3 regions of the Streptomyces drozdowiczii genome follow, and region 1 is predicted to be linked to each of the others. Evidence: riboswitches for the same ligand, from Rfam matches in the RefSeq annotation. Region 1 holds a riboswitch; each other region holds the start of a gene.

The links. Region 1 has a riboswitch for cobalamin ahead of NEH16_RS24860 (cobalamin biosynthesis protein). Riboswitches for the same ligand answer to the same signal wherever they lie in the genome.
Region 2: another riboswitch for cobalamin. It lies ahead of NEH16_RS02825 (hypothetical protein); the one in region 1 lies ahead of NEH16_RS24860 (cobalamin biosynthesis protein).
Region 3: another riboswitch for cobalamin. It lies ahead of NEH16_RS02235 (ABC transporter substrate-binding protein); the one in region 1 lies ahead of NEH16_RS24860 (cobalamin biosynthesis protein).

What each region holds. Positions count from the first base shown of each region.
Region 1 is NZ_CP098740.1:5,471,976-5,477,821, forward strand. It holds gene NEH16_RS24855 (cobyric acid synthase) at 1-734, opposite strand, end outside; gene NEH16_RS24860 (cobalamin biosynthesis protein) at 731-1,714, opposite strand; cobalamin riboswitch at 1,838-1,965, opposite strand; gene NEH16_RS24865 (hypothetical protein) at 2,113-2,346, opposite strand; gene NEH16_RS24870 (inorganic phosphate transporter) at 2,379-3,644, opposite strand; gene NEH16_RS24875 (class II aldolase/adducin family protein) at 3,777-4,436, shown strand; partial or broken gene NEH16_RS24880 (alpha/beta hydrolase) at 4,497-5,623, shown strand; gene NEH16_RS24885 (hypothetical protein) at 5,808-5,846, shown strand, end outside.
Region 2 is NZ_CP098740.1:617,729-623,574, reverse strand. It holds gene NEH16_RS02845 (hypothetical protein) at 1-261, shown strand, start outside; gene NEH16_RS02840 (energy-coupling factor transporter transmembrane component T) at 258-1,436, shown strand; gene NEH16_RS02835 (ABC transporter ATP-binding protein) at 1,433-3,079, shown strand; gene NEH16_RS02830 (ECF transporter S component) at 3,145-3,945, shown strand; cobalamin riboswitch at 3,904-4,027, shown strand; gene NEH16_RS02825 (hypothetical protein) at 4,074-4,457, shown strand; gene metE (5-methyltetrahydropteroyltriglutamate--homocysteine S-methyltransferase) at 4,482-5,846, opposite strand, start outside.
Region 3 is NZ_CP098740.1:495,583-501,428, reverse strand. It holds gene NEH16_RS02250 ((2Fe-2S)-binding protein) at 1-228, shown strand, start outside; gene NEH16_RS02245 (ABC transporter ATP-binding protein) at 245-1,045, opposite strand; gene NEH16_RS02240 (FecCD family ABC transporter permease) at 1,042-2,133, opposite strand; gene NEH16_RS02235 (ABC transporter substrate-binding protein) at 2,130-3,197, opposite strand; cobalamin riboswitch at 3,228-3,369, opposite strand; gene cobF (precorrin-6A synthase (deacetylating)) at 3,453-4,265, shown strand; gene NEH16_RS02225 (PepSY-associated TM helix domain-containing protein) at 4,366-5,838, shown strand; gene NEH16_RS02220 (DUF5134 domain-containing protein) at 5,835-5,846, shown strand, end outside.

The DNA.
Region 1 (5,846 bases):
CCGCGCAGCGACACCCTGAGGCCGTCCTCCTCGTCGATGCCGAGCCCGTGCGCGAAGGGCAGCACCCCGTAGGTGGGACGGCCCGTCAGCTCCCGCAGCATGTCGAGCCCCGGCTCAAGGAGCGAGACGTCACCCCGGAACTTGTTGACCAGGTACCCCGCGATCAGCTCCTGGTCCTCCGGCGCGAGCAGCGCGGTCGTCCCGAAGAACGAGGCGAAGACGCCGCCCCGGTCGATGTCCCCGACCACCACGACCGGGAAGCGCGCGGCGCGGGCGATGCCCATGTTCACGATGTCCGTGCGGCGGAGGTTGATCTCGGCGGGCGAGCCCGCGCCCTCGCAGATCACCGCGTCGTACGTGCTCCGCAGCTGCTCCAGGCAGTCCGTGACGGTGGACAGCAGCTTTTCCTGCCGCCCGCCGTGGTAGCCGCGGGCGCTCATCTCGCCGACCGGCCGCCCCATCAGGACGACCTGGCTGGAGCGGTCGCCGCCGGGCTTGAGCAGCACCGGGTTCATCAGGGCGGTCGGCTCGACGCGGGCGGCCTGGGCCTGCATGGCCTGGGCCCGGCCGATCTCGGCGCCCTCGCGGGTGACGAAGGAGTTCAGCGACATGTTCTGCGCCTTGAACGGGGCGACCTTCACCCCCTGGCGTACGAGCCAGCGGCAGATGCCCGCCGTGACGACGCTCTTGCCCGCGTCCGATGTGGTCCCGGCGACCAGCAGTCCGCCGCTCATATCGCTCTCCGTCCAGGTGTACGAGGTCTGCGGGCCCGGCGTGCGACCGCCCCCGCGCCCAGCCGGGCGGCCACGCCGACGCCGAGGGCGAGCACGCCCACCCGGCGCGAGAGCCGCACCGCGCGCTCGATGTCGCCGGTCTCCACCGCCCGCCCGGCCTCCCCGTTGAGCACGGGCCGGTGCTCGACGCGCCCGCCGTAGGCGAGGGTCCCGCCGAGCCGTACGCCGAGCGCCCCGGCGAACGCGGCCTCCACGGGCCCCGCGTTGGGGCTCGGGTGCTTCGCGGCGTCCGCCCGCCAGGCCCGTACGGCCTCCCGGGGCCGGCCGCCGGAGGCCACGGCGAGCAGCGCGGTGAGGCGGGCGCCGGGCCAGCCCGCGAGGTCGTCGAGCCGGGCCGATGCCCAGCCGTACCGCAGGTAGCGGGGCGACTTGTGGCCGACCATCGCGTCGAGCGTATTGGCGGCGCGGAAGCCGACGAGCCCGGGGACCCCGGCGAGGGCGCCCCAGACGAGGGCGCCGACCACGGCGTCCGAGGTGTTCTCGGCGACGGACTCCACCACGGCGCGCGCGATCCCGGGGCCGTCCAGCGCCTGCGGGTCGCGCCCGCACAGGTGCGGCAGCCGCTCCCGGGCCGACTCGACGTCCCCGGCGGCGAGCGCGCCGCCGATGGCCCGGGCCTCGCGCCCCAGCGACGTACCGCCGAGGACGGACCAGGTGGCGGCGGCGGTCAGGGCCACGGACGCGGCGGGGTGGCGGCGCAGGGCGCGGGCGGCGAGCGCGGCGGACCCGGCGGCGCCCCCGGCGCAGATCAGGGTGTGCAGGGCGCCCCGGCCGCGGTGGTCGCGCCAGAGCCGGTCCTCGACGGCCGCGGCGGCCCGCCCGAAGGCGGCGACCGGGTGGCCCCTGCGGGGGTCACCGAGCAGCAGGTCGCCGATCAGGCCGGCGGTGGCGCCGTACGCGAAGATGCGATCGGCACGCACGGTTCAGCCGGCCGTACCGGAGTCCGCCGACAGGGGCTGTGGGGAGAGGGGCGCACGGCAGCCGGGCATGGCGGTATGTCCTCACTCAGGGTCCGCGCCCTGGTTCGACGTGACGGCGACAGGAGTCTCCTGGCTTCCGGATCGGCGGATTCCCCCGGTCTTCCAGCCCGCTCGCGCGGGCCGTGACGTGCGGTGGGGGACCGCTCCCCGGTGACAGTGGCGGGACCGCGCCGGATTCGCACCGGCTTCCTCTGCTGTCGCCGTAATGGCTCCGGCAGTCCACCACGCCCCGCGAACGCCCGTCAACTCGCCGTTGACCTGCGACGGCACGGTGTGGGCGGACGCACATCGGGCCGGGCGCACACGGGGTGCGTCCGGCCCGATGGGGCGGTGATGCGTCAGGCGACGATGAGATAGATGCCGTACGCGACCGCCGCCGCGCACAGCCCGAAGCAGACGTACGCCCCGGCCCGCGCCAGCAGGACCGATCCGCCCGCCGGACCGCCCCCGGCGGCCGTTTCCGGCTGCTTGGAGAGGCCGACGATGCCGAGCGTGAAGAGGCCCACCAGGGCGACGGTGGTGACGAGGGAGACGCCGAAGACGGTGCCCAGAGCTGCCCAGTCGATGTTCATACGGGGTGTCCTTAGCGGAGTACCGGGGTCTGTCAGACCGTGGCGGGTCGGGCCGGATCGGCGGCGACGGATGCGGCGGGCGCCGGAATGGTGGCGGCGAGGTCGTGCGCCACGGTGGGCGGCGGGCTCACGGCCGCGATGGCCTGGGTGACGACGCCCGCGGGCTCGGCCGGGGCCGTGTCCTCGGTGCCGGGCGCGACATCGCCGTGGCCGACGGGCTTGCGGCGCGACAGCACCCAGATCGCCCCCGAGCCGGCGACCAGGAGGGCCGCGACGACCACGACGCCCCAGGTGCCCTGCTTCGTCAGGAACTCGGCGCCCGCCCCGACCAGACCGGCGGCCGGCAGGGTCAGGCCCCAGGCGACGAACATCCGGGTGGCGGTGGACCAGCGGACCACGCCCCCGGACCGGCCGAGGCCCGCGCCCATCACGGCCCCGGAGCAGGACTGCGTGGTGGAGAGGGAGAAGCCGAGGTGCGAGGAGGCCAGGATGACGGTGGCCGCGCTGGTCTGGGCGGCGAAGCCCTGCGGGGGCTTCAGCTCGGTCAGGCCGCTGCCCATGGTGCGGATGATCCGCCAGCCGCCGAGGTACGTGCCGAGCGCGATGGCCAGGCCGGCGCTGACGATGACCCAGACCGGCGGGTTGGAGCCGGGGGAGAGGACGCCGCCGGTGACCAGGGCCAGGGTGATGATGCCCATCGTCTTCTGCGCGTCGTTGGTGCCGTGCGCGAGCGAGACGAGCCCGGCCGAGGCGATCTGCCCCGCCCGGTAGCCCTTGGCGGTGGCCTTCTCCTGGGCGTCGTTACGGATCTTCCCGCCGATCCGGTACGTGAGCCTGGTGGCCAGGAGCGCGGCCACACCGGCCACGATCGGGGCGGCGACGGCGGGCAGCAGCACCTTGGTGACGACGGTGCCGCCGTTGACCGACGACCAGCCGGCGGACATCACCGCGGCGCCGATGAGGCCGCCGAACAGTGCGTGGGAGGAGCTGGACGGAAGCCCGACCAGCCAGGTCAGAAGATTCCACAGGATGGCGCCGACGAGCGCCGCGAAGATGACCTCGGTTCTGAGGCCGTCCTCGTTGACGATCCCGCCGGAGATCGTCTTGGCGACCTCCACGGACAGGAACGCGCCGACCAGATTGAGAACGGCGGACATCGCGACCGCCGTCTTGGGTTTGAGTGCGCCGGTCGAGATGGTCGTGGCCATCGCGTTGGCGGTGTCGTGGAAACCGTTCGTGAAATCGAACACTAGAGCTGTCACGATCACTATCGCGAGCAGCAGCGTGATGTGTTCCATTTACCCAGGCAATCGTTCGACGTCATTGGCAGGTGGAACGTAGGCAACTTGAGTGAACGGAAGATGAACTGAGCAGGGCGCTGCGGTGACCCCCTGGGCGGCGGCCGGGCGGGGCCCGGAAAGGATCTTGGGATGAGTGACGGACGGCACGACGCGATCGCCCGTGGATGGGAGGCGGTCGTCGCCACGGCACGCCGCACCGCGGCCGAGGGACTGGTCGTCGGAACCTCCGGAAACGTCTCGCTGCGGGTCGGCGACACGGTGCTGGTCACACCCAGCGGAGTGCCGTACGACCGGCTGCGCCCCGAGGACCTGACCGGCGTCGATGCGGAAGGCAACCAGACCTTCGGAACACTGGCCCCCACCAGCGAACTTCCCCTCCACCTCGCCGTCTACCGGAACACCGACGCGAGGGCTGTCGTGCACACCCACGCGGTCCACGCCACCGCCGTCTCCACCCTCGTCGCCGAGGTCCCCCCGGTCCACTACGCCGCCGCGATGCTCGGCGGCACGGTCCGCGTCGCCCCCTACGCCCGGTACGGCACGCCCGAACTCGCCGCGAACATGCTCGCCGCCCTCCGCGACCGCACCGGCTGCCTGCTCGCCAACCACGGCACCGTCACCTACGGCACCACCCTCGACCAGGCATACGACCGCACCGCCCAGCTCGAATGGCTCTGCCACGTCTGGCTCACCGCGAGCGCCGTGCCCGGCCGCACCCCGGCCCTGCTCTCGGAGACCCAGCTCGGCGAGGTCCGGGAGGCGCTGAAGGGCTACGGGCAGCACGGCTGAGGCGGCACCGTACGGCCCCGCCCACTGGCATCGCGGCGCCCGGACCGCGAGACTGTTCGTGTGCGCCCGGTTACCGCGACGGCAGCGGCCGTCACCACACTCATCGGCGCCGGCGCGGCAGCGGTCGCGGCCGGCCGGTTCGCCGGCGACGTCGCCCTCAAGACGCCGCCCGGACGACCGCTCCCCGCCGACCGCGAACTCACCGTCCACGCGACGGCCGCCGGGCAGGTCACCCTGACCCGGTCCCTCACCTCGCTGCGCCCCGGCACGTACGGGCTGACCGGCAAGGACGTCCACGCCGTCGTCGGCCCCGTCCTCGACCGGGCCCACCAGGCCGCCGACACCGTCGTGCGCCGACTGGAACGCGTGGACCACGGCATCCTCGCCCCCGGCGACAAGGTCCGCCTCACGCCCCAGGTGTACAGCGGCGACCCCGGCAGCGCGCTGGGCCTGGCCTTCCGCGAGGTGCGGATCCCCGGCGAACTCGGCGAACTGCCCGCCTGGTACGTCCCGGCGCCCCGGCCCACCTGGGTCATCACCGTCCACGGCATCGGCGCCACCCGCGAGCACCCGCTGAACCTCCTCGGCTTCCTGCACGGCCAGCAGCTGCCCGTGCTCGACCTCGCCTACCGGGGCGACCCGGGCGCCCCCCGCTCCCCGGACGGGCTCGGCCACCTCGGCGAGTCCGAGTGGCGCGACCTGGACGCCGCGATCCGCTTCGCCGTCCGGGGCGGCGCCGAGCAGGTCATCCTGTACGGCTGGTCCACCGGCGCGTCCATGGCGCTGCACGCCTGCGTCGGCTCCGCGCTCCGCGACCGGATCTCCGGCCTCGTCCTCGACTCGCCCGTGCTGGACTGGTCCGACACGCTGCGCGGCCTGGCCGCCGCACGCGGGGTCCCCGCCGCGCTGCTGCCGCTGGCCGTGCGCGCCGCCCAGGGGCAGACCGGACTGCACGGCACCTCTCTCCTGGACACCTCGGTCCCGGTGACCCTGCACGTCCCCACGCTCGTGGTGCACGGCCCCGACGACACCCTGGCCCCTGGATCCACTCCCGCCGGCTCGCCGCCGCCCGCCCCGACCTGGTCGCCCTGCACACCGTGGACCGCGCTCCGCATGCGGCGATGTGGAACGCCGACCCGGCCCGCTACGAGGAGACCCTGCGCCGCTTCCTCACGCCCCTGATGTGAGGTGATGCGCCGGTTCGGCCGATTGGTCCCCGGCGCCGCGCGGGCCCGCCAACGCCGTTGACCCGGGTTCCGTTTGGGCTTTCGGGCCGTCAGGGGCAAGACTGCTCCCGTGACGTCCCGTACCCCGCGCGACTCCAGGCTGCGTCTTGTCCGCCCGCGACCCCTCGCCACCGCCCGAAGGGCCGTGACCACCCGGCGCACCAGGCCCGCGCCGCGCCCGCCC
Region 2 (5,846 bases), 4.9 Mb from region 1:
AAGCCGAAGGCGTCCAAGAAACCCGAGAAGAGCGAGTCGCCCTCGCCGTCGCCCTCTCCTTCGGACACTCCCACCCCCTCGGACACCCCGAGCGCGGACGCGGACGCCGCCAAGGGCAAGACGCCCGTGCTCGACGCCGAACCGACCGCCGAGGCACCTCACGACTCCGGTTCGGTCCTGCCGGTCGTCGCGGGCGCCGCCCTGGTGCTGCTCATCGGGGGCGCCGCCTTCTACGCCGCCCGCCGCAGGCCGCACGAGTGAGCGCGGTCGCCCGCACCGCCGCGCAAGCGCAGCCCGGCCCGCCCGGTCCCGTACCGGACCGGGGCGGGCGGCGGCTGCCGCGCGGCCTGCACCCGCTCGCCTGGTGGATCTGGGCGCTCGCCCTCGCCACCGCGGTCAGCCGCACCGCCAACCCGCTGCTGCTCTTCCTGGTGCTCGCCGTCCTCGGCTACGTCGTCACCGCACGCCGGACCACGGCGCCCTGGGCCCGGGGCTTCAAGTACTACCTGTTCCTGGCGCTGACCGTCGTGGCGATCCGCGTCACCTTCCGCGCGGTCTTCGCCACCGGCATCACCCCGCGCGACCACTTCCTGTTCGCCCTCCCGCACATCCCCACCCCCGACTGGTACGCGGGCATCCAGCTCGGCGGCCCGGTGTCGCTGGAGGCCGTCCTCTCCTCGGCCACGGACGGGCTCCGCCTGGCGTGCATGCTGTGCTGCATCGGCGCCGCCAACACCCTCGCCAACCCGAAACGGGCCCTGCGGGTCCTGCCGGGTGCGCTGTACGAGCTGGGCGTCGCCGTGACCGTCGCGATCAGCGTCGCCCCGCAGCTGGTGCAGAGCGTCCAACGCGTCTCCCGGGCACGGAAGCTGAGAGCCGGCCGGACCCAGGGGCTGCGCGCCCTGCGCGGCATCGTCGTACCCGTCCTGGAGGATGCCCTGGAGCGGTCGCTGCGCCTGGCCGCCGCGATGGACTCACGCGGTTACGGCCGTGCCGGCACCGCGACCCGCACCTCCCGGCGCGTCACCGGCGCCCTCATGCTCCTCGGCATGTGCGGACTGTGCGCGGGGGCGTACGGACTCCTCGACGCCACCGCCCCCGCCTTCCTGGGGCTTCCCGCGATGGGCGTCGGCGCGGCACTGTGTGTCGCCGGGCTCCGCCTCGGAGGCCGCCGTGTCACCCGCACCACCTACCGGCCCGACCTCTGGCGCGCCGCCGAGTGGCTGGTCGCCGGCAGCGGTGTGCTCTCGGCGGTCCTGCTGTTCGTGAACCTCGGCTACGACCCCGCGCAGCTCAACCCGACGTTCTACCCGCTCACCTGGCCGGACCTCCCGCTCGTGCCGACCTCGGCGATCCTGCTCGCCGGCGCGGCGGGCTTCCTCGCCCCGCCGCCCGCCGCGACCCACCGCACCGACCCGAAAGCCGGAACCGCGTGATCACCTTTGACCAGGTCACCATCGAGTACGACGACGCGGCGGCCCCAGCGCTCCGCGACGTCGACCTGACGGTCGAGGAGGGCGAGTTGTGCCTCGTCGTCGGCCACACCGGGGTCGGCAAGTCCACCCTGCTCGGCGCGGTCAACGGCCTCGTCCCGCACTTCACCGGCGGCACCCTGTACGGCAGGGTCACCGTCGACGGCCGGGACACCGCTCACCATCCTCCGCGCGAACTCGCGGACGTCGTCGGCGTGGTGGGCCAGGACCCGCTGGACGGCTTCGTCACGGACACCGTGGAGGAGGAACTCGCGTACGCCATGGAGCAGTTGGCCGTCCCGCCCGCCACCATGCGCAAGCGCGTCGAGGAGACCCTGGACCTGCTGGGGCTCGCCGACCTCCGCCACCGCGCCCTGCACGAGCTCTCCGGCGGCCAGCAGCAGCGCGTCGCCATCGGCTCGGTCCTGACGAGCCACCCCCGCGTCCTCGTCCTGGACGAACCGACGTCCGCCCTCGACCCCACCGCGGCCGAAGAGGTCCTGGCCGCCGTCACCCGCCTCGTCCACGACCTCGGCGTCACCGTCCTCATGGCGGAGCACCGCCTCGAACGCGTCGTCCAGTACGCCGACCGCGTACTCCATCTGCCCGGCGACGGCCACGTCCGCATCGGCGCCCCCGCCGACGTCCTGCGCAGCTCCACCATCGCACCCCCCATTGTGGAGCTGGGCCGAGCCGCCGGATGGGACCCCCTCCCGCTGTCCATCCGCGACGCCAGGCGCACCGCCCGCGAGCTGCGCACCCGACTGACCGGCCACACCCCGGCACCCGTCCGCCGGGCGCCCGGCCCCGACCGGCCCGACCTGCTCACCGCCCGCAAGGTGACCGTCGCCCACAAGGGGGTCCCCGCCGTCCGCGAGGTCGACCTCACCCTGCGCGCGGGCGAGGTCACCGCGCTGATGGGACGCAACGGATCCGGTAAGTCCTCGCTGCTGTGGGCGCTCCAGGGCACCGGTCCCCGGCACTCCGGCACCGTGTCCGTGGCCGACGGCACGCCACGCGGCGCCGACCCCCACACCCTGCCCGCCGCACGGGCCCGGCAACTGGTCGGCCTCGTCCCGCAGACCCCCGCCGACCTCCTCTACCTGGAAAGCGTCGGGCAGGAACTCGCCCAGGCGGACACCGAATCCGCGAACGGCCGGAAGGCACGCGAGATCCTGGACCGGCTCGCACCCGGAATCCCCGACAGCAGCCACCCGCGGGACCTGTCCGAAGGGCAGAAACTCGCCCTCGTCCTGGCCATCCAGCTCACCGCGGCCCCGGACGTCCTGCTCCTGGACGAACCGACCCGGGGCCTCGACTACCGGGCCAAGAACCGGCTCGTGGAGACGGTCGACGCCCTGGCCGCCGAAGGCCGCGCGATCGTCGTCTCCACCCACGACGTCGAGTTCGCCGCACGCGCCGCCGACCGGGTCGTCGTCATGGCCGAGGGCGAGATCGTCGCCGACGGGCCCACCACGGACGTCATCGTCGCCTCCCCGGTCTTCGCGCCCCAGACGGCGAAGATCCTGGCCCCGCTGCCCTTCCTCACCGTCGACCAGGTCACCACCGCGCTGGCCACACCTCGACCGGAGGGCGGTCAGCCGTGAGCAAGCCGACAGCACCGACCGTGCCCGCGATCGTGCTCGTGCCGCGCGCCACCGTCGTCATCGCCATGGCTGCGCTCCTAGGCATCGTCGCCTTCTTCTGGCCGTTCGTCGTGGCACCCGGGACCTTCGGGTCGAACTACGCGCCGCCCCTGATCTTCGGTGTACTGCTCGTCCTGATCCTGTGCGTCGTGCTCTCCGAGATCGCCGAGGGCGGCATCGACTCGAAGGCCCTGGCCATGCTCGGCGTCCTGTCCGCCGTCAACGCCGCGCTGCGCCCGCTCGGCGCGGGCACTGCGGGCATCGAGACCGTCTTCTTCGTCCTCGTCCTCGCCGGCCGGGTCTTCGGCCCCGGCTTCGGCTTCACCCTCGGCTGCACCTCGCTGTTCGCGTCCGCGCTCATCACCGGGGGAGTCGGCCCCTGGATGCCGTACCAGATGTTCGGCTGCGCCTTCGTCGGCATGCTCGCCGGGTTCCTCCCGCGCGCCACCGGCCGCCGCGAGGTGCTGCTGCTCGCCGTCTACGGCTCCCTGTCCGGCTATCTCTTCGGCTTCCTCCTCAACCTCTCCTTCTGGCCGTTCTCCCTCGACCCGAACAGCTCCATCGCCTACCTGCCCGGCCTGCCCTTCACCGAGCAGTGGCACCGCTACGTCGCCTTCGACCTGGCCACCTCCCTCGGCTGGGACACCGGCCGCGCCGTGACGAACTTCGTGTGCGTCCTGCTGGCGGGCCCCGCTGTGCTCACGACGTTCCGCCGCGCCGCCCGCCGCGCCCGCTTCCGGGCCCCGGCCCGCTTCACCGCACCTCAGCCGGTGGACCGCCCCGGGGGCCATGAGACGATGACCGCCGAATCGGGCGACGGGAGCTGAGGAAGCCGGTGTGAATCCGGCGCGGTCCCGCCACTGTGACCGGGCACGACCCGGGAGCCAGACACTCACACCGTCGCCACCTCCACGATGTCCGGGGCGGACCTCCCCGGTGAGAGGCGGACGGCTCCATGCCGGAATCAGCTGGACCCACCCCGACGGCCGCCGCGCCCAGCAGGGTGACGGTGTGCCGGGACTGCTGCTGCGGCACGGTCAAGGTGCCGGGCGACCACAGGGCCCAGACGGCGCGGCTGCGCTCGGCCGTCCCGGTGCGCGTCTCCGCGTGCCTGGACGTGTGCGAGCAGGCCAACGTCATCGTCGTGCAGCCATCGGCCGAGGCCCGTCGCGCCGGGGCCCGGCCGGTGTGGCTCGGCCTGGTCAACGACCCCGAGGCGACCGAGGACGTCATAGCCTGGGTCAGCGCGGGAGGCCCGGGCACGGCCCCGATGCCGGAGATCCTGGACCTGTACGCGTTCGACCCGGGCCCGGCCGGCCGGGGGCCGGGACGCGGGTGACGTCCCGGCCCCCGGCAACCCCGTTCAGGAGGCGGGCAGTTCCGCCCGGACGGTACGGGCGGCGGCGACCAGGTTCTCCAGCGAGGCGCGGGTCTCGGGCCAGCCGCGGGTCTTGAGGCCGCAGTCGGGATTCACCCAGAGCCGTTCGGCGGGGATCGCCTTCAACCCCGTACGCAGCAGCTCGGCGGCCTCCTCGGCGCTCGGGACGCGGGGCGAGTGGATGTCGTAGACGCCCGGTCCCGCCTCGCGCGGGTAGCCGTGGGCGGCCAGCTCGCGGGCCACCTGCATGTGGGAGCGGGCCGCCTCCAGGCTGATGACGTCGGCGTCCAGGTCGTCGATGGCCTGGACGATGTCACCGAACTCCGCGTAGCACATGTGCGTGTGGATCTGGGTCTCCGGCCGTACCCCGCTGGTGGTGAGCCGGAACGCCTCCGTGGCCCAGGCCAGGTAGTCCGCCCGGTCGGCGGCCCGCAGCGGCAGCGTCTCGCGCAGCGCGGGCTCGTCCACCTGGATCACCGAAGTCCCGCTCGCCTCCAGGTCGTCGACCTCGTCGCGCAGGGCGAGGGCGACCTGCCGGGCGGTCTCCCCGAGCGGCAGATCGTCGCGGACGAACGACCAGGCGAGCATGGTGACCGGGCCCGTGAGCATGCCCTTGACCGGGCGGTCGCTCAGCGACTGGGCGTACGAGGTCCAGCGCACCGTCATCGGCTCGGGGCGCGAGATGTCCCCGGCGAGGACCGGCGGACGCACGTACCGGGTGCCGTACGACTGGACCCAGCCGTGCTGGGTGGCGAGGTAGCCGGTCAGCTGCTCGGCGAAGTACTGCACCATGTCGTTGCGTTCGGGCTCGCCGTGCACCAGGACGTCGATGCCCGTCTTCTCCTGGAAGGAGATGACCTCCCGGATCTCCGTCCGGATGCGCTCCTCGTAACCCGCCGGGTCGATGCGTCCGGCCCGCAGGTCGGCACGGGCCGTCCGCAGCTCTCCGGTCTGCGGGAACGACCCGATGGTCGTCGTCGGGAGCAACGGCAGTCCCAGCTGCGCCCGTTGGGCCGCCGAGCGTTCGGCGTACGGCTGCGAACGGCGGCTGTCCGCGTCCGTCACGGCCTCGGCCCGGGCGCGCACGGCCGGGTCCCGGGTGAGGGGGGAGCCGGCCCGGGAGGCCAAGGCGGCCTTATTGGCGGAGAGTTCGGCGGCGATGAGGTCGGTGCCCTGGGCGAGCGCCTTCGCCAGGGTGACGATCTCCGCGGTCTTCTGCCGGGCGAAGGCCAGCCAACGGACGATCTGCGGGTCGATCTCCTTCTCGGCGGCGGCGTCCAGCGGTACGTGCAGCAGAGAGCAGGAGGCGGCCACGTCGACGCGGTCGGCCAGCCCCAGGAGGGTGCCGAG
Region 3 (5,846 bases), 5.0 Mb from region 1:
GGGAACTCCGCCTCCGCGCTGGTCGGCTCGGCGGCACAGCTGCTGAGGGTCCGGCCCGGTCTGCGGGCTCCGCTCACCGAGCTGACGCGCGAACTCCTGGAGACGGGACGGCTGCCCGGGACCGGCCGCATCACCGGCCCCGGGCTCACCTTCCGCCGCCGCAGCTGCTGCCTGTACTACCGGGCACCCAACGGCTCGAAGTGCGGGGACTGCTGCCTGGCCCGGTGACCGGGTCCGGTGCCGGTCACCCCGCCGCGCCGGGCAACGGCCCGTCCGCCGGCAGGAACGTCACCTGGGGACGGCCCGTGCGGGGGTGCACCGCCACCTCGGCGGCCACCTCGTAGACCTCCGCCAGCAGGCGCGGAGTGAGCACCTGGTGCGGTGGTCCGGACGCGACGACACCGCCGTCGCGCAGCACGTACAGGCGATCGCAGTAGTGCGCTGCCAGGTTGAGGTCGTGCAGGGCGACGAGAACCGTCGCGGGCAGTCGGCGCAGCACGGCCAGGACCTCCAACTGGTGCCGGATGTCCAGGTGGTTGGTCGGTTCGTCCAGGACGAGCAGCGACGGCTCCTGGGCCAGGGCGCGGGCGATCAGCACCCGCTGGCGCTCGCCGCCGGAGAGACGGTCGAAGGGGCGGTCGGCCAAGGGGACGGCGTCGACCGAGGCGAGTGCCGTCTCGATCGTCGCGGCGTCCTCGGTCGTGTCACCGGACAGGAGCCGCTTGTGCGGGGTCCGCCCCATCGCGACGACTTCCCGCACACTCAGCTCCAGGCCGGACGGGGCGTCCTGCACCACCGCCGCCAGCGTGCGCGCGAGCCGGCGCGGGGACAGGGACCAGGCGTCGGCACCGTCGACGCGGACGGTTCCGGCTTCCGGGCGCAGGACCCGGTAGACGGAGCGCAACAGACTGGATTTGCCACTGCCGTTCGGGCCGACGAGGCCGACCGTCTCGCCCGGACGGGCCGTGAGCGTGACGTCGTGGACCAGCCGCCGGGCACCGGCCGTGAGCGTGACGCCCTCGACGTGCAGTTCGGCCGCCGTCATGCCGTGCCTCCTGCCTTCTTGCGCGCGTCGTGCCGCATCAGCCACAGGAAGAACGGCCCGCCGCACAGGGCGGTGAGCACGCCGACCGGGATCTCCTCCGGCGCCGTCACGGTCCGCGCCACGATGTCCGAGAGGACCAGGAAGGACGCACCGCCCAGCGCGGCGGTCGGCAGCACGCGCCGGTGGTCGCCGCCGACGAGCAGCCGCACGATGTGCGGGAGCATCAGGCCCACGAAGCCGATCGGTCCGGCCGCGGCGACCAGCACACCGGTGACCAGCGACACGAGCACGAACATCCGGGCCCGGAACCGCGCGACGTCCAGGCCCATGGTGGCGGCGGCCTCCTCCCCGGCCAGCAGCAGGTTCAGATTCGGGGCCTGCACCATGAGGACCGCGATGCCGAGGAGCAGCGCCAGACCCGGCAGCCAGAGCGACCCCCAGGACACACCGCCGAGACCGCCCATGGTCCAGGCGAGGACCGTGCGCGCCTCGTTGCCGTTGTCCGTCGTCAGGAGGAGCAGGTTCAGCAGCGCGTTGAGCACCGACGCCACGGCGACCCCTGCCAGGACGAGTCGCATCGAGGTGATGCGGCCACCGGTGCGGGCGGCCGCGTAGACGAGGACGAGCGCGCCCAGTGCCCCCGCGAACGCGGCCGCCGACAGGGACACCGTCCCGAAGAGGCTCGACCCGAACACGATCACCGAGACCGCGCCGAGCGAGGCGCCGGAGGACGCGCCGAGGAGGTACGGCTCGGCGAGGGGGTTGCGCACCAGCGCCTGGAGCGCCGTACCGACGACGGCGAGGCCCGCGCCGGTGACCGCGCCGAGCAGGACGCGGGGGCCCCGCACGTCGAGCACGATCGTCTCCCGCGCCCGGGTCCAGGTGGGCTCCGTCCAGTCGGCGCCGAGCGCGTGCGTCACGATGTGCCACACCTGGGCGGGCGGCACCCGCACCGAGCCGAGGGCGAGCCCCGCGGTCATGCAGGCGGCCAGCAGCACGGTGAGCCCGACCAGGACGACGGCGAACGCGGCCCGGCGGCGCGGCTCGACCGCGGTGGTGTGCCCGGCGTCCGTGGCGAGCGCCGTCACTCGAAGCTGTCCGGGTGCAGCCCGCGCGCCAGGTCGCCCACGGCGTCCGCCGAGCGGACGCCGACGAGGGTGTCGGTCAGCGGCAGGACCACGAAGCGCTTGTTCCTGATCGCGGGCACGTCGGCGAGGGCGGGCTGGGAGAGCAGGAACTTCTTCTTCTGCGCGACGGTGGTGCCCGCGTAGTCGTAGATGGCGATGACTTCCGGCTTGCGGTCGACGACCTGTTCCCATGAGGCGTCGCCGAACACGTCGTCCAGGTCGGAGAAGACGTTCCTGCCGCCCGCCAGCTCGATCAGTTCGTTGCCCAGGCCCTTGCCCCCGGCCGTGAAGGCGGACTTGTCGCCGCTGTCGTAGACGAACACGGAGACATCACGCGCGCCCTTCACGGCCGCGCTCGCCTTGTCCACGCGGGTGCGCAGCTCGGAGACGAGAGCCGACGCGCGGTCGGGGACGCCGAAGATCTTGCCGATCGTGCGTATCTCGGCGTACGTGTCCTCCATCGTCACCCCCTCCTTCCCGGCGCAGTTCTCCCGGTTGAGGTAGGTGTCGATGCCCGCGTCCCGGAACGCCTTGCGCGAGCGCCCCTCCTTCTCCGCGAACGCGCTGGCGTACCCGCCGTAGACGAAGTCGGGATCGGTGTCGAGGACCTTCTCGAACGACGGCGCCTCCTTCGACAACTGCGGGATCGACGCGAAGTCCTTGCGCAGAGCGGGCAGCACCGCCGAGTCGGGGTACGACGTACCGGCCATACGGTCCTTCAGCCCCAGCGAGAGCATCAGTTCGGCCGGGTGCTGGTGGATGGTCACCGCGCGGGACGGCGGTTCGGTGTACGTCGTCCTGACCCCGCAGTTGTCGATGGTGACGGGGAAGCCCTTCGCCGCCGAGGCACTCGCCTTCGGGGAGTCGTCGGTGGTGCCGGACGAGCCGCAGCCGGCCGTCAGCAGGATCGCCGACAGCGCTGTGACGGCCGCGGCGAGGCGCGCCGGACCGCGCCGACGTGAAATCGCGGACACCACGGGCGACGGGGAGAACGAGAAAAGGGGACGGCTGTGACCGTCGTGCATGGGAAGCCTCCTGCGGAGTCCGCGCTCCTCGGATCGGGCCCGCGGCAGGTCAGTGACCTGACTTCCGCGGACACCCGTGGGGACGTGCGCGGTCACAGTGGCGGGACCGTGCCGGATTCGCACCGGCTTCCTGGCTCCTGCCGCGGCTTTGACCTGGTGATCGTACGTAATGACCGGGCGCACCCGGACACCGGGTCGGACGCGAGCCGGGCGTCCCGGCGCCGGCCGAGGAGAGGCCCCTGGAAGACTGTCCGCATGAGCACGGAACAGCGCGCGATCCTCGTCATCGGCATCGGGGCCGGCAACCCCGACCATCTGACCCTTCAGGCCGTGAAGGCGATCCGCCGCGCCGACGTCTTCTTCATCGTCGGCAAGGGCCCCGACAAGGCGTCGCTGACCGACCTGCGCCACCGGATGATCGAGGAGCACGCGCGGGGCCCGTACCGCGTGGTGGAGGTCGAGGACCCCAGCCGCGACCGGCGCCCGATGGACCGTTCCGATTACACGGCGGCCGTCCAGGACTGGCGTGAGCGGCGCGGCGAGATCTTCGAGCGGGCGATGCGCGACGAGATGACGGCCGGCGAGACGGGGGCCTTCCTCGTCTGGGGCGACCCGTCCCTGTACGACAGCACGCTCGGCATCCTCGGGGACATCGAGGACCGCGGCGCGCTCTCCGTGAGCGTCGAGGTCATCCCCGGAATCACGAGCGTCGCCGCCCTGACCGCCCGTCACCGCATCCCGCTCAACCAGGTGGGACGCCCGGTGCACATCACCCCGGCCCGCCGTCTCGCCGACGTCGGCCAGAACGACGACGGCGACATCGTCGTCATGCTCGACGCCCACGAGTCGTTCACCCAGGTCGCGGGCGACAGCGTATGGATCTACTGGGGCGCCTACCTCGGCACCCCGGACGAACTCCTCGTTGCCGGGCCGATCCGTGAAGTCTCCGACCGCATCCGACGGGTCCGCGCCGAGGCACGCGAGCGGCACGGCTGGATCATGGACACGTATCTGCTGCGCATCGCGGAAGGACCGTCGCGGGGGGCTGCGGACCTCCATCGCATGTGACGTAGGTCTCACCCTGGTGGTGGGAACTCGCGCGCCATTCGCTCCGACTCCTCTACGTGCACGTCACCGTCCCCACCGGTCCACGCACGAGGAGCAGCCGATGACCGAGACCACGCCTGCCGCGCCACCACCGCTCCGACCACACACGACCGAGGAGGCCGCCGCCACCGAGGACTTCGCCACGCCGACGACGAGGAGCGGTGGAGGCATGTGGAGCGGGCTGCGGCCCCTCCTTCTGCGCCTGCACTTCTACGCGGGCGTCCTCATCGGTCCGTTCCTGCTCGTCGCCGCCGTGACCGGACTGCTCTACACGGCGACGCCGCAGATCGAGTCCGTCGTCTACCACCACGAACTGAAGGTCACCCCGCACGGCGAACCGAAGCCGCTGGCCGCCCAGGTGGACTCGGCCCGCGAGGCGACACCCGGCGGGCGGCTCGTCTCCGTCACCAAGGGAGCGGGCGACGAGGACACCACGCGCGTCACCTTCGACGTGAAGGGGCTGCCCGAGGGATACACGCAGACCGCTTTCGTCGATCCCTACACGGCGGAGGTGCGCGGCTCGCTGCGTACGTTCGGCGAGTGGCTGCCCGTACGGGCGTGGTTCGACAGCCTGCACCGCACGCTGCATCTCGGGGAGTTCGGCCGCAACTACAGCGAGATCGCAGCGAGTTGGTTGTGGGTCGAGGTGCTGGGCGGGCTCGCCCTGTGGCTCGGGGCGCCGCGCGGGCGGGAGAGGATGCGTCGGCTGTTCGTACCGCGCCGGGGCGTGCAGGGGCGCAAGCGCACGCTGTCCTGGCACGGGGCCGTGGGCTTGTGGGTGTCGGCCGGTTTCCTCGCCCTCTCGGCAACCGGACTGACGTGGTCCGCGCACGCGGGCGTGAACATCGGCACGATCCAGGACGCGCTGGGCGGGGCGACGCCGTCCGTCTCCTCGACCCTGGGCGGGGCGGCGTCGAAGCAGCCCGCGCCCGGCACTTCCGCCGTCCAGACCGACCTGGACGAGGCCGTCCGCATCGCCCGTGCCGAAGGTCTGCGCGGCAAGCTCGTCATCACTCCACCCGCCGACAGCAGGAGCGGGTACGTCGTCAAGGAGAACACGCGGCACTGGCCGGAGCAGCAGGACTCGGTGGCCATCGACCCCGCCACCGGCAAGGTCACGGACAAGGTGGTCTTCGACGACTTCCCCGTCCTCGCCAAACTCACCCGCTGGGGCATCGACGCCCACATGGGCCTGCTCTTCGGCCTCGCCAACCAGATCGCCCTCGCGGCCATCGCCCTCGCGCTCATCGGCATGCTCTTCTGGGGCTACCGCATGTGGTGGCTCCGTAGGCCCACCCGGGGAGGCGGGACACGGCTCGGACGTCCGCCGGTCCGGGGGGCCTGGCGGCGGGTGCCGGGGAGGGCCATGGCCCCGCTCGTCGTCGTGACCGCCGTCCTCGCGTACTACCTGCCGCTGTTCGGGCTGCCCCTGGTCTGCTTCCTGCTCGCGGACCTGGCAGTCGCCGAAGTGCGCCGACGCGGGCGTACACACCCGGAAGCGCGATCCGAGAAGCCGAAGGAGATGGCCCGATGATCGCCGCC